One region of the Streptomyces sp. NPDC001502 genome, then DNA from elsewhere that is predicted to be linked to it. Evidence: riboswitches for the same ligand, from Rfam matches in the RefSeq annotation. Region 1 holds a riboswitch; the other holds the start of a gene.
What was found. A riboswitch is a leader RNA that binds a small molecule or an ion and turns the genes downstream of it on or off. The one in region 1 is predicted to bind S-adenosylmethionine.
Positions count from the first base shown of each region.

Region 1 (6,101 bases):
TGCAGCGCGTCCACCAGCAGGCCCAGCTCGACGCCGTACCCGACGGGGAACGGCAGCCGCTCCAGCAGCGAGCGGCGTACGGCGTACTCGCCGCCCAGCGGCTGCACGAAGCCGGCCAGCTGCGGCCAGTGGAGGTTGAGGAGCGGGCGGGCGACCAGCTCGGTGACCCGGCCGCCCTGGCCCGGGGTGCCCCCGAGCGGCCGGTCGTACATCGCCTTGACGAACTGCACGTCGGGGTCGGTCAGCAGCGGTCCGACGATGCCGGAGACGAAGGTGGCGGAGAAGTCCCGCAGGTCGGCGTCGACGAAGCAGACGATGTCCCCGCCGGTGGCCAGCAGCGAGCGCCACAGCACCTCGCCCTTGCCGGGCAGCGCCGGGAGGCGGGGCAGGATCTCGTCGCGGTGCACCACCCGGGCCCCGGCCTTCGCCGCGACCTCCGCGGTCCGGTCGGCGGAGCCCGAGTCGATGACGACCAGCTCGTCGACCAGGGGGACCGGCAGTCCCTCGATCAGCTCACGCCGCACGGTCTCGACGATCGCGCCGACCGTCGCCTCCTCGTCCAGCGCGGGCAGCACGACGCTGACCGTGGTCCCGGCCGCCCGTTTCCGGTCGAGCAGCTGGTCGAGCGGTCGGTCGGCGGCGGACCAGGAGCGGTCGGCCAGCCATCGCTCCACCTCTTCCAGCACCCTCAGCACTCCCTGCGTGTCGGCGATATTCGCCCTTATGTGATCCATCTCGCGGTTCGGACGGCTGTCTCAACCGCCCGGGCCTTCGGTTACAGTCTTGAACAACGCGAAGGACCACCGCATGCCGGGGGTCCCCGCGTACAAACGCACCGGCGCGCCACAGAGCGCGTGTGCCGGTGCCATACCGCTCATCCAGAGGGGCAGAGGGACACGGCCCGTTGAAGCCCCGGCAACCCTCCAGTCGGTTCTCGCGATCGCGCGTCAGCGCTCGTCAGCGAGGTCCCCGGCTAGGGAAGGTGCCAATTCCGTCTCATGGCGAAGTGCGCCATGGGGAAGATGAGGAGAAAGGGCCTCGCCATCATGGCTGCACAGACTGTCGCCACCTCTGCCCACCTTGATTCTGTCGACCTCGGACCTGCCACCGGCCTTTCCTGTCGCGAGTGCGGTACCCGCTTCGACCTCGGCCCCATCTTCGCGTGCGCCGAGTGCTTCGGACCGCTGGAAGTCGCCTACGACCTCCCGACCGGTGACCCCGAGGCCCTGCGCGCCGCGATCGAGGCCGGCCCGAACAACATCTGGCGCTACGCGCCGCTGCTGCCCGTCCCCGCGGACGTGGCGTCCAAGCCCAGCCTGAACCCCGGCTTCACCAAGCTCGTGGACGCGGCCAACCTGGCCAAGGAGCTGGGCATCACCGGCAAGCTCTACGTCAAGGACGACTCCGGCAACCCGACGCACTCCTTCAAGGACCGCGTCGTGGCCATCGCCGTCGAGGCCGCCCGCGCCTTCGGCTTCACCACCCTGTCCTGCTCCTCGACCGGCAACCTGGCCGGCGCCGTCGGCGCCGCGGCCGCCCGGGCCGGCTTCCGCTCCTGCGTGTTCATCCCGCACGACCTGGAGCAGGGCAAGGTCGTCATGGCCGGTGTGTACGGCGGCGACCTGGTCGGCATCGAGGGCAACTACGACGACGTCAACCGCTTCTGCTCCGAGCTCATCGGCGACCCGCTGGGCGAGGGCTGGGGCTTCGTCAACGTCAACCTGCGTCCGTACTACGGCGAGGGCTCCAAGACGCTCGCGTACGAGATCTGCGAGCAGCTCGGCTGGCAGCTGCCCGACCAGATCGTGATCCCGATCGCGTCCGGCTCGCAGCTGACGAAGATCGACAAGGGTCTGCAGGAGCTCATCAAGCTCGGCCTCGTCGAGGACAAGCCGTACAAGATCTTCGGCGCCCAGGCCGAGGGCTGCTCCCCGGTGTCCACCGCCTTCAAGGCCGGTCACGACGTGGTCCGCCCGCAGAAGCCGAACACCATCGCCAAGTCGCTGGCCATCGGCAACCCGGCGGACGGCCCGTACGTCCTGGACATCGCCCGCCGCACCGGCGGTTTCGTCGAGGACGTCACCGACGAGCAGGTCGTCGAGGCCATCAAGATCCTCGCGCAGACCGAGGGCATCTTCGCCGAGACCGCGGGCGGTGTGACCGTCGGCGTGACGAAGAAGCTCATCGACAACGGTCAGCTCGACCCGACGCTGACCACCGTCGTCCTCAACACCGGTGACGGCCTCAAGACCCTGGAGGCGGTGGCCGCGGACAGCGGGCAGACCGCCACCATCCGCCCGAGCCTGGACGCCTTCCGCGCCGCCGGCCTGGCCTGACCACCCTCCACGTACTACCGGAAAGGCAGTAGCGCCATGAGCGTCAACGTCCGCATCCCCACCATCCTGCGCACCTACACCGGCGGCGTCGCCGAGGTCCCGGCCGAGGGCGCGACCCTCGCCGAGGTCATCGAGTCCCTGGAGAAGAACCACCCGGGCATCGCCGCGCGCGTCCTGGACGACCAGGGCAAGCTGCGCCGTTTCGTGAACGTCTACGTCAACGACGACGACGTGCGCTTCGAGGGCGGGCTGCAGGCGGCGACGCCCGACGGCGCCGGCGTCTCGATCATCCCGGCTGTTGCCGGCGGTTGCTGATTCCCCGGATCTCTCCCGGTTCTCCCGGGTCACCGCCCAGGTGACACGCGCAAACCGAAATTGCCCCCTCCGCTAAAACGGAGGGGGCAATTCTGCTTGATTGGGCACGGTAGGGTTGGGGAAGTCCCCTCCGCTGTTTTTGCCCGCCGCATATGAACGGGCCGCGTGAGGGTCGACATCGGGCCAATGTGCGGGTGCGGTATGGGGCTTTGGCGAGATATGTCAGGCCCGAGTTGCCCTGGAGTATGGCAAATTTTCACTCTATTTCAATGTTTCTCGGTGTCCAGAATTCTCATCGGATTGACCTGTTGCAGACAGCATCCGCGCAGATACATTCAGCCTCGGTCGACGCGTTCCGACGCAAGTTCTGACCCGGGATCGTGAAGTGCGTTCCTGCGCAAGGGCCAGTAATAGGGGAGTTAGGCATGGCTCAGGGCACCGTCAAGTGGTTCAACGCGGAGAAGGGCTACGGCTTCATCGCGGTCGACGGTGGTGCGGATGTGTTCGTCCACTACAGCGCCATCCAGATGGACGGGTACCGCACCCTTGAAGAGGGTCAGCGGGTCGAGTTCGAGATCTCGCAGGGCCAGAAGGGTCCGCAGGCGGACATGGTCAAGCTCGCACTCGGCTAGTCCTGGCGCGATCGACCACCGACGCACAGTCGTCAGCGAAGACCTGGCACACCACGAGGGGCCCACATCCTTGACACGGGATGGGGGCCCCTCGTCCGTGTGCCCGGTAGTGGCGGGCCATCACCCCAAGCCGCTTGCACTCGGAGGGGTCGAGTGCTAATCATTGGCGTTAGCACTCTCCACGTGAGAGTGCTACTGAAACGAGGACCGGGTCGGTGAGGCCCGCAGGGTCCGGCGGGAAGGAACCGCCGGGCTCGCAGGCCGTCCGTCGCGGGCGCGGGCGCGGTCCTGGGAGCAATCCACCGCTGTCCGGGAGGACCACTTCAGATGGCCAAGATCATTGCGTTCAACGAGGAGGCCCGGCGTGGTCTCGAGCGTGGGATGAACCAGCTCGCCGACGCCGTCAAGGTCACCCTTGGCCCCAAGGGTCGCAACGTCGTCCTTGAGAAGAAGTGGGGCGCCCCCACGATCACCAACGATGGTGTCTCCATCGCCAAGGAGATCGAGCTCGAGGACCCGTACGAGAAGATCGGCGCCGAGCTGGTCAAGGAAGTCGCCAAGAAGACGGACGACGTCGCCGGCGACGGTACGACCACCGCCACCGTGCTGGCCCAGGCGCTCGTCCGCGAGGGCCTGCGCAACGTGGCCGCCGGTGCCAACCCGATGGCCCTCAAGCGTGGTATCGAGAAGGCCGTCGAGGCCGTCTCCGCCGCCCTGCTCGCCCAGGCCAAGGATGTCGAGACCAAGGAGCAGATCGCTTCGACGGCCTCCATCTCCGCCGCCGACACCCAGATCGGCGAGCTCATCGCCGAGGCCATGGACAAGGTCGGCAAGGAAGGCGTCATCACCGTCGAGGAGTCCCAGACCTTCGGTCTGGAGCTGGAGCTCACCGAGGGCATGCGCTTCGACAAGGGCTACATCTCGGCGTACTTCGCCACCGACATGGAGCGCATGGAGTCGTCCCTCGACGACCCGTACATCCTGATCGTCAACTCCAAGATCGGCTCGGTCAAGGACCTGCTGCCGCTCCTGGAGAAGGTCATGCAGTCCGGCAAGCCGCTGCTGATCATCGCCGAGGACGTCGAGGGCGAGGCGCTCTCCACCCTCGTCGTCAACAAGATCCGTGGCACCTTCAAGTCCGTCGCCGTCAAGGCCCCGGGCTTCGGTGACCGCCGCAAGGCCATGCTCGGTGACATCGCCATCCTCACGGGCGGCACGGTCATCTCCGAGGAGGTCGGCCTCAAGCTGGAGAACGCCGGTCTCGACCTGCTCGGCCGCGCCCGCAAGGTCGTCATCACCAAGGACGAGACCACCATCGTCGACGGTGCCGGTGACAGCGACCAGGTCGCCGGTCGCGTGAACCAGATCCGCGCCGAGATCGAGAACTCCGACTCGGACTACGACCGCGAGAAGCTCCAGGAGCGCCTCGCGAAGCTGGCCGGCGGCGTGGCCGTCATCAAGGCCGGTGCCGCGACCGAGGTCGAGCTCAAGGAGCGCAAGCACCGCATCGAGGACGCCGTTCGCAACGCGAAGGCGGCCGTCGAGGAGGGCATCGTCGCCGGTGGTGGCGTGGCCCTGCTGCAGGCTTCCGCGGTCTTCGAGAAGCTGGAGCTCGAGGGTGACGAGGCGACCGGCGCCAACGCCGTGAAGCTCGCGCTGGAGGCCCCGCTCAAGCAGATCGCCGTCAACGGTGGTCTTGAGGGTGGCGTCGTCGTCGAGAAGGTGCGCAACCTGCCGATCGGTCACGGCCTGAACGCCGCGACCGGCGAGTACGTCGACATGATCGCCGAGGGCATCATCGACCCGGCGAAGGTCACGCGCTCCGCGCTGCAGAACGCCGCGTCGATCGCCGCGCTGTTCCTGACGACCGAGGCCGTCATCGCCGACAAGCCCGAGAAGGCCGGTGCCCCCGCGGGCGGCGGCATGCCGGGTGGTGACATGGACTTCTGATCGACCCCGGCTCCGGCCACTGGTTGATCGGCTGTTCTCGAACGAGGGCGGCACCCCCACGGGGGTGCCGCCCTCGGGCGTTTCGGGAGGCGTCAGAAGCCCGAGCTGTCGACGTCGAAGCCGAAGGGGTCCGGGACGGGCAGGGCCGTACCGAAGGGCACCGTCTTGCGGAACTGGTACCCGTGCGGGGAGGGATCCGAGAAGCAGGTGATCTCGGACGCCTGCATGTCGACGATGAGGTAGACGGGGACGAGCTGTCCGTACACGTCCATGTTCCAGGCTAGCGGCGCGGGGACAGGCGTGCCCGGCCCGCGGGGCGTTCTCCGCCGATCGGGGGGTAAAACCGCTGGCCGGGGCGGGTGGGGGCGTGTGACCGTACGGCCATGGGCCATTCCGTCGCGTACCCCGTCCACCGCACCACCGATCCCGCCGAGGCGTACGCCAAGGCGCGGCTGCTGTGCGGGCTGCTGGCCCGCCGGTACGAGGAGGTGCGGGTGGGGGCCGAGCTGAGCACGGTCGAGGACGTGCGGCGGATGGCAGCGCTGCTGCCGGACGCGAGGTACGACTACACGGAGATGCGCACGCACCCGGAGACGGACGAGCCCCTCTTCTTCGAGGTGGACGTGCGGACGGCCACCGACGCGGAGCTGGCCGTCGAGGTCCCGCTCGACTTCAGCTACACGGAACTGCCGGCCGCGGTGGCCGAGGAGGAGTTCGTCCGCGCCGTGGGTACGGGCCCCGCGTCCCTCGGCTGGGAGGGCTGCTGGCCCGACGAGCCCGAACTGGGCTCGTACGCCTCGCCCAAGTACGACGGCGTGCAGCTGGTCCTCAACAGTGACGCATGCGAGTGGTCCCGGCAGGTCGGCGG
Region 1 covers NZ_JBIAVW010000044.1:1,473-7,573, reverse strand. The annotation lists gene ACFY0D_RS39525 (glucosyl-3-phosphoglycerate synthase) at 1-686, opposite strand, end outside; SAM riboswitch class I at 872-1,029, shown strand; gene thrC (threonine synthase) at 1,047-2,336, shown strand; gene ACFY0D_RS39515 (MoaD/ThiS family protein) at 2,373-2,651, shown strand; gene ACFY0D_RS39510 (cold-shock protein) at 3,077-3,283, shown strand; gene groL (chaperonin GroEL) at 3,611-5,233, shown strand; gene ACFY0D_RS39500 (hypothetical protein) at 5,326-5,505, opposite strand; gene ACFY0D_RS39495 (hypothetical protein) at 5,617-6,101, shown strand, end outside.

Region 2 (6,101 bases), on a different contig from region 1:
GGTCCGATCACGCCGACCGCGAAGCAGTACGACCCGGCGGGCGCCGACATCGCCAACGGTGGTGAGCTCTTCCGCAACAACTGCGCGCAGTGCCACAACTTCACCGGCGAAGGCGGCGCGCTGACGAACGGCAAGTACGCCCCCAACCTTGAGGGCGTCTCGCCGAAGCACATCTACGAGGCCATGCAGACCGGCCCGCAGAACATGCCCTCCTTCCCCGACAGCACCATGCCGGAGAAGCAGAAGAAGGACATCATCGCGTACCTCCAGAACGTCAACGGCGAGAAGTCGACCAGCCCCGGCGGCCTGAAGCTCGGTGGCCTCGGCCCCGTCTCCGAGGGTCTGTTCGGCTGGATCTTCGCCCTGGGTGCGCTGATCGCTGTCGCCGTCTGGGTCGCGGCCCACACCGCTAAGGCCAAGAAGTCATGAGTAGCCAAGAGATTCCCGAAGAGAAGCACCTGCCGAGCGAGCAGGGCGACGCCCACCACGGTGGCGTAGCGGTCGCGGACGACCCGTTCGCCGACCCGGGCCTGCCGGTCCACAAGCCCCGCATCCAGGACATCGACGAGCGGGCGGCGAAGCGCTCCGAGCGCACCGTCGCGATGCTCTTCATCCTGTCGATGCTGGCGACGATCGGCTTCATCGCGTCCTACGTGATCTTCCCGGTCGACAAGATCGTCTACATCTTCCCCATCGGGAAGGTCAGCGCGCTCAACTTCTCCCTGGGCATGACCCTGGGCGTGGCCCTCTTCTGCATCGGCGCGGGCGCGGTCCACTGGGCCCGCACCCTGATGTCCGACGTAGAGGTCGCCGCCGAGCGCCACGAGATCGCCGCTCCGCCGGAGGTCAAGGCGCAGGTCCTGCAGGACTTCGCCGACGGCGCGAACGAGTCCGGCATCGGCCGCCGGCCCCTGATCCGCAACACGCTGCTCGGCGCGATGGCCATGGTGCCGCTCGCCGGCGTCATGCTGCTGCGCGACCTGGGCCCGCTGCCCGAGGACAAGCTGCGCAAGACCCTGTGGGCCAAGGGCAAGCTGCTCATCAACGACAACACGAACGAGCCGCTGCGTCCCGAGGACGTGCTCGTCGGGTCGCTGACCTTCGCCAGGCCGGAAGGCCTGGAGGAGGAGCAGCACGACTTCCAGGTCCAGATCGCCAAGGCCGCCCTGATGATCGTCCGTATCCAGCCGGACGACATCAAGGACAAGAAGGAACTGGAGTGGTCCCACGACGGGATCGTGGCCTACTCCAAGATCTGCACCCACGTCGGCTGCCCGATCAGCCTGTACGAGCAGCAGACGCACCACGTGCTCTGCCCGTGCCACCAGTCCACCTTCGACCTCTCCGACGGCGCCCGTGTCATCTTCGGCCCGGCCGGTCACGCGCTTCCGCAGCTGCGGATCGGCGTGAATGACGAAGGCTTCCTCGAAGCGCTTGGCGACTTCGAAGAGCCCGTCGGTCCTGCATTCTGGGAGCGCGGATGAGCACCAGCGTCAACAACGAGCGCAAAGCGCCGGCCGGCGAGCGAGTAGCGGACTGGGCGGACGGCCGCCTGGGCATCTACGGCCTGGCCAAGGCCAACATGCGCAAGATCTTCCCGGACCACTGGTCCTTCATGCTGGGTGAGATCTGCCTCTACAGCTTCATCATCATCATCCTCACGGGTGTGTACCTGACGCTGTTCTTCCACCCGAGCATGAACGAGGTCGTGTACCACGGCTCGTACGTGCCGATGCAGGGCGTCATGATGTCCGAGGCCTTCGCCTCGACGCTGGACATCAGCTTCGACGTCCGCGGTGGCCTGCTGATCCGTCAGATCCACCACTGGGCGGCGCTGATCTTCGTCGCGGCGATGATCGTGCACATGATGCGCGTCTTCTTCACCGGCGCGTTCCGCAAGCCGCGTGAGGTCAACTGGATCTTCGGCTTCCTGCTGCTGGTCCTCGGCATGTTCACCGGCTTCACCGGTTACTCGCTGCCGGACGACCTGCTCTCGGGTACCGGTGTCCGCTTCATGCAGGGCGCCATCCTGTCCGTCCCGGTCGTCGGCACCTACCTGTCGATGTTCCTGTTCGGCGGGGAGTTCCCGGGCGGCGACTTCGTCGCGCGGTTCTACTCGGTGCACATCCTGCTGCTGCCCGGCATCATGATGGGCCTGCTCGTGGCCCACCTGATCCTGGTCTTCTACCACAAGCACACCCAGTTCGCGGGTCCCGGCAAGACGAACAACAACGTCGTCGGCATGCCGCTGCTGCCGGTCTACATGGCCAAGGCCGGAGGCTTCTTCTTCCTGGTCTTCGGTGTCATCGCGGCCGTCGCGGCCATCGCCACGATCAACCCGATCTGGGCGCTCGGCCCGTACCGCCCGGACCACGTGTCCACCGGTGCGCAGCCCGACTGGTACATGGGTATGCCGGAAGGCCTGATCCGGGCCATGCCGGGCTGGGAGATCAACCTGTGGGGCCACACGCTCGTCCTGGGCGTGTTCATCCCGCTGCTGCTCTTCCCGCTGGTGCTCGGTGCGATCGCCGTCTGGCCGTTCATCGAGTCCTGGGTCACCGGGGACAAGCGCGAGCACCACATCCTGGACCGCCCGCGCAACGTTCCGACCCGTACGGCCTTCGGTGTCGCCTGGATCGCGGAGTACATCGTGCTCCTCATCGGCGGTGGCAACGACATGTTCGCCCAGTACTTCCACCTGTCGATCAACTCGATCACCTGGTTCGTCCGGATCGGCTTCTTCGTCGTCCCGGTCCTCGCCTTCATCGTCACCAAGCGGATCTGCCTCGGCCTCCAGCGCCGGGACCACGACAAGGTGCTGCACGGTCGCGAGACCGGCATCATCAAGCGTCTGCCGCACGGTGAGTTCGTCGAGGTCCACGAGCCGCTCCCGGCGGGCCAGCTGCACAAGCTCACCGCGCACGAGCAGTACAAGCCGATCGAGATCGGCCCGACGGTCGACGAGAACGGTGTCGAGCGCAAGGTGAAGGCCGCCGAGAAGCTGCGCGCGAAGCTCAGCAAGGGCTTCTACGGCGAGAACAACCAGATTCCGAAGCCCACGGTGGAGGAATACAAGGAGATCCAGTCCGGCCACGGCCACCACTGATCCCCGTATGAACGCATGAGGGACTGATTTCGGTCAGTCCTGGTGTCGCCACGGCGAGAGCCCCGTCCAGTGTCTGGACGGGGCTCTTTGCCGTAACCGGGGCTGGATAGGCTGAACCCTGACCGATCAGACGTGGGCGCCAGAAAATGGGGACGGCCCACCGACAGCAGGAGCGGACCATGAACGTTGCGACCCCGGCAGGCGGCGACAGCGTGGCGGCCCGTGGCTGGCCGGGCGTTCTCGACGCTCTGCTGACCGGCCAGGACCTGCGCGCGGAGGACACCGCCTGGGCCATGGACCGGATCATGCGGGGGGAGGCCACCGACGCCCAGATCGCCGGCTTCACGGTCGCGCTGCGGGCCAAGGGGGAGACGGTCGAGGAGATCAACGGCCTCGTACGGGCGATGTACGCGCACGCCAACCTGATCGAGGTGCCGGGCCGCACGGTGGACATCGTCGGCACCGGCGGCGACGGGGCCAAAACGGTGAACATCTCCACGATGTCGGCGGTCGTGGTGGCCGGTACCGGCGCCAAGGTCGTCAAGCACGGCAACCGGGCCGCGTCCTCCGCGAGCGGCTCCTCGGACGTCCTGGAAAAGCTCGGGGTCAACCTCCAGCTGAGCCGCGAGCGGGTCGTGGAGGTCGCCGAGGAAGCCGGCATCACCTTCTGCTTCGCCGTGAAGTTCCACCCGGCACTGCGCCATGTGGCCGCAGCCCGCAAGGAACTGGGCATCCGGACCTTCTTCAACGCGCTGGGCCCGCTCACCAACCCGGCCCGGGTGCGCGCCCAGGCGACCGGCGTGGCCGATCCCCGGATGGCCCCGATCATCGCGGGCGTGCTCGCCGGGCGGGGCTCCTCCGCGCTGGTCTTCCGCGGCGACGACGGCCTGGACGAACTGACCACGACGTCGACCTCGCGCATCTGGTGGGTCCGCGACGGCAAGGTCTCCGAGCGGACCTTCGACCCCCGTGACGTGGGCATCTCCCTGGTCGACGTCTCCGCCCTGGCCGGCGGGGACCCCTCGTACAACGCGGATGTGGCCCGCCGCCTGCTGGCCGGCGAGACCGGACCGGTCCGCGACGCCGTGCTGCTGAACTCGGCGGCGGCCCTGGTGGCCCTCGACCCGGGCCCCGGCAGCCTGGAGGAGCAGATCACGGCCGGAATCGCCCGTGCGGCGGAGTCCATCGACTCGGGGGCGGCGCGGGCCGCCCTGGAGCGCTGGGTGACGGCCAGCAACGCGTAGCCGTGTGAGAACGGCGTGAAAGCAACGACCCCGGTCCGCCATTCGGACCGGGGTCTTGCGTTCGGGCGATCTTGTGGCAGGATGCTGACCAGGTCACGAGTGACAGCGTTTAGGCCCCGGCTTGCTGTCCGGCAACCCTCCTTCCGTGGCGGGGTGCCCCGGGTGATGACCAGGTCGTAGGCAGCAAGGCCTACGGCAAGCGCGGATCCCTCGACACCAGGGGTCCTGGTCTTCTCGAGGAGCTTTTTCCGTGAGCAAGCGAATGCGATAGGGCGACTCCGCCCCTACTTCACCCCTCGGATCAGGGTCACTTCCGTGTACCCCCGCCCAGCGCGGACCGAGGACTCTCCCGTACCCCGGACGGCCGCAGCGCCGTACCCGCGTACGGGCACACCGAAGCCATTCAGCCCTGCCTGCCGGGAGATACCGCCATGTCCGCAACCCTGAACGCCGCCACCACCACCGCCGCGGCCACCATCGACCCCGCCTGTGCCGAGCCGCTCGCGGTCCTCGGCCGGGACGTCACCGTCCCGCTCGTCACCGGCGGCGAGGTCACCTACGCGGCCCTCGACTACGCGGCCAGCGCCCCCGCCCTGCAGCGGGTCTGGGACGACGTCGCCGCGTACGCCCCGTACTACGGCAGCGTGCACCGCGGCGCCGGCTACCTCTCACAGCTCTCCACCGACCTCTTCGAGCAGAGCCGGGTCACCGTCGCCGAGTTCCTCGACTGCCGCCCCACCGACCAGGTCGTCTTCACCCGGTCCACCACCGACTCGCTGAACCTGCTCGCTGCCGTACTCCCCGCCGACTGCCAGGTGTTCGTCTTCGAGACCGAGCACCACGCCTCCCTGCTGCCGTGGGTCGACGCACAGGTCACCTACCTCAACGCGCCGCGCACCCCCGCCGAGGCCGTCGCCACCCTGGAGCGGGCGCTTGCCGACCGCGACCCTTACGGTCCCGCGCTGGTCTGCGTCACCGGTGCCTCCAACGTCACCGGCGAGCTGTGGCCGGTCAGGGAACTCGCCGCCGCCGCGCACGCCCACGGCGCGCGCATCGTGCTGGACGCCGCCCAACTGGCCCCGCACCACCCGGTCTCCGTGCAGGAGCTGGACGTCGACTGGGTCGCCTTCTCCGGGCACAAGCTCTACGCGCCCTTCGGCTCGGGCGTGCTCGCCGGACGCGCGGACTGGCTGCAGGAAGCGCAGCCGTACCTGGCCGGCGGCGGGGCCTCCCGCAAGGTGGCCCGGCGCGAGGACGGCGGCGTGGACGTCGAGTGGCACACCACCGCGGCCCGCCACGAGGCCGGCTCCCCGAACGTCATCGGCGTCTACTCCATCGCCTCGGCCTGCAAGGCCCTGACCGAGGCCGGCTTCGAGAACCTCGTCGCCCGCGAACAGCACCTCATCGCGAAGGTCCGCAGCGGCCTGGCGGAGGTCCCGGCGGTCCGGATCCTCTCCCTCTTCGGCGACGACGCCCCGCGGGTCGGCGTCATCTCCTTCGTCGTGGACGGCTGGAACAGCTCCCACTTCGCGGCCGCGCTGTCCGCCGAGTACGGGATCGGCGTCCGCGACGGCCTGTTCTGCGCCCACCCGCTGGTCCGCACCCTGCTGGGCAGCGAGCCGCAGGCGCAGGGCGAATGCGGAGCCCCCGAGGCGGCGCCGGGGGAGCGCTCGCTGAACGCGATCCGCGTCAGCTTCGGCGCGGGCACCCCCGACGAGCACGTCGACCGCTTCGTCGGCGCCGTGAAGGAA
Region 2 covers NZ_JBIAVW010000030.1:93,982-100,082, forward strand. The annotation lists gene ACFY0D_RS35815 (c-type cytochrome) at 1-429, shown strand, start outside; gene ACFY0D_RS35820 (Rieske 2Fe-2S domain-containing protein) at 426-1,484, shown strand; gene ACFY0D_RS35825 (cytochrome bc complex cytochrome b subunit) at 1,481-3,106, shown strand; gene trpD (anthranilate phosphoribosyltransferase) at 3,286-4,350, shown strand; SAM riboswitch class IV at 4,442-4,558, shown strand; gene ACFY0D_RS35835 (aminotransferase class V-fold PLP-dependent enzyme) at 4,782-6,101, shown strand, end outside.
Region 2: linked by a shared signal. The riboswitch ahead of ACFY0D_RS35835 (aminotransferase class V-fold PLP-dependent enzyme) and the one ahead of thrC (threonine synthase) in region 1 are both predicted to bind S-adenosylmethionine.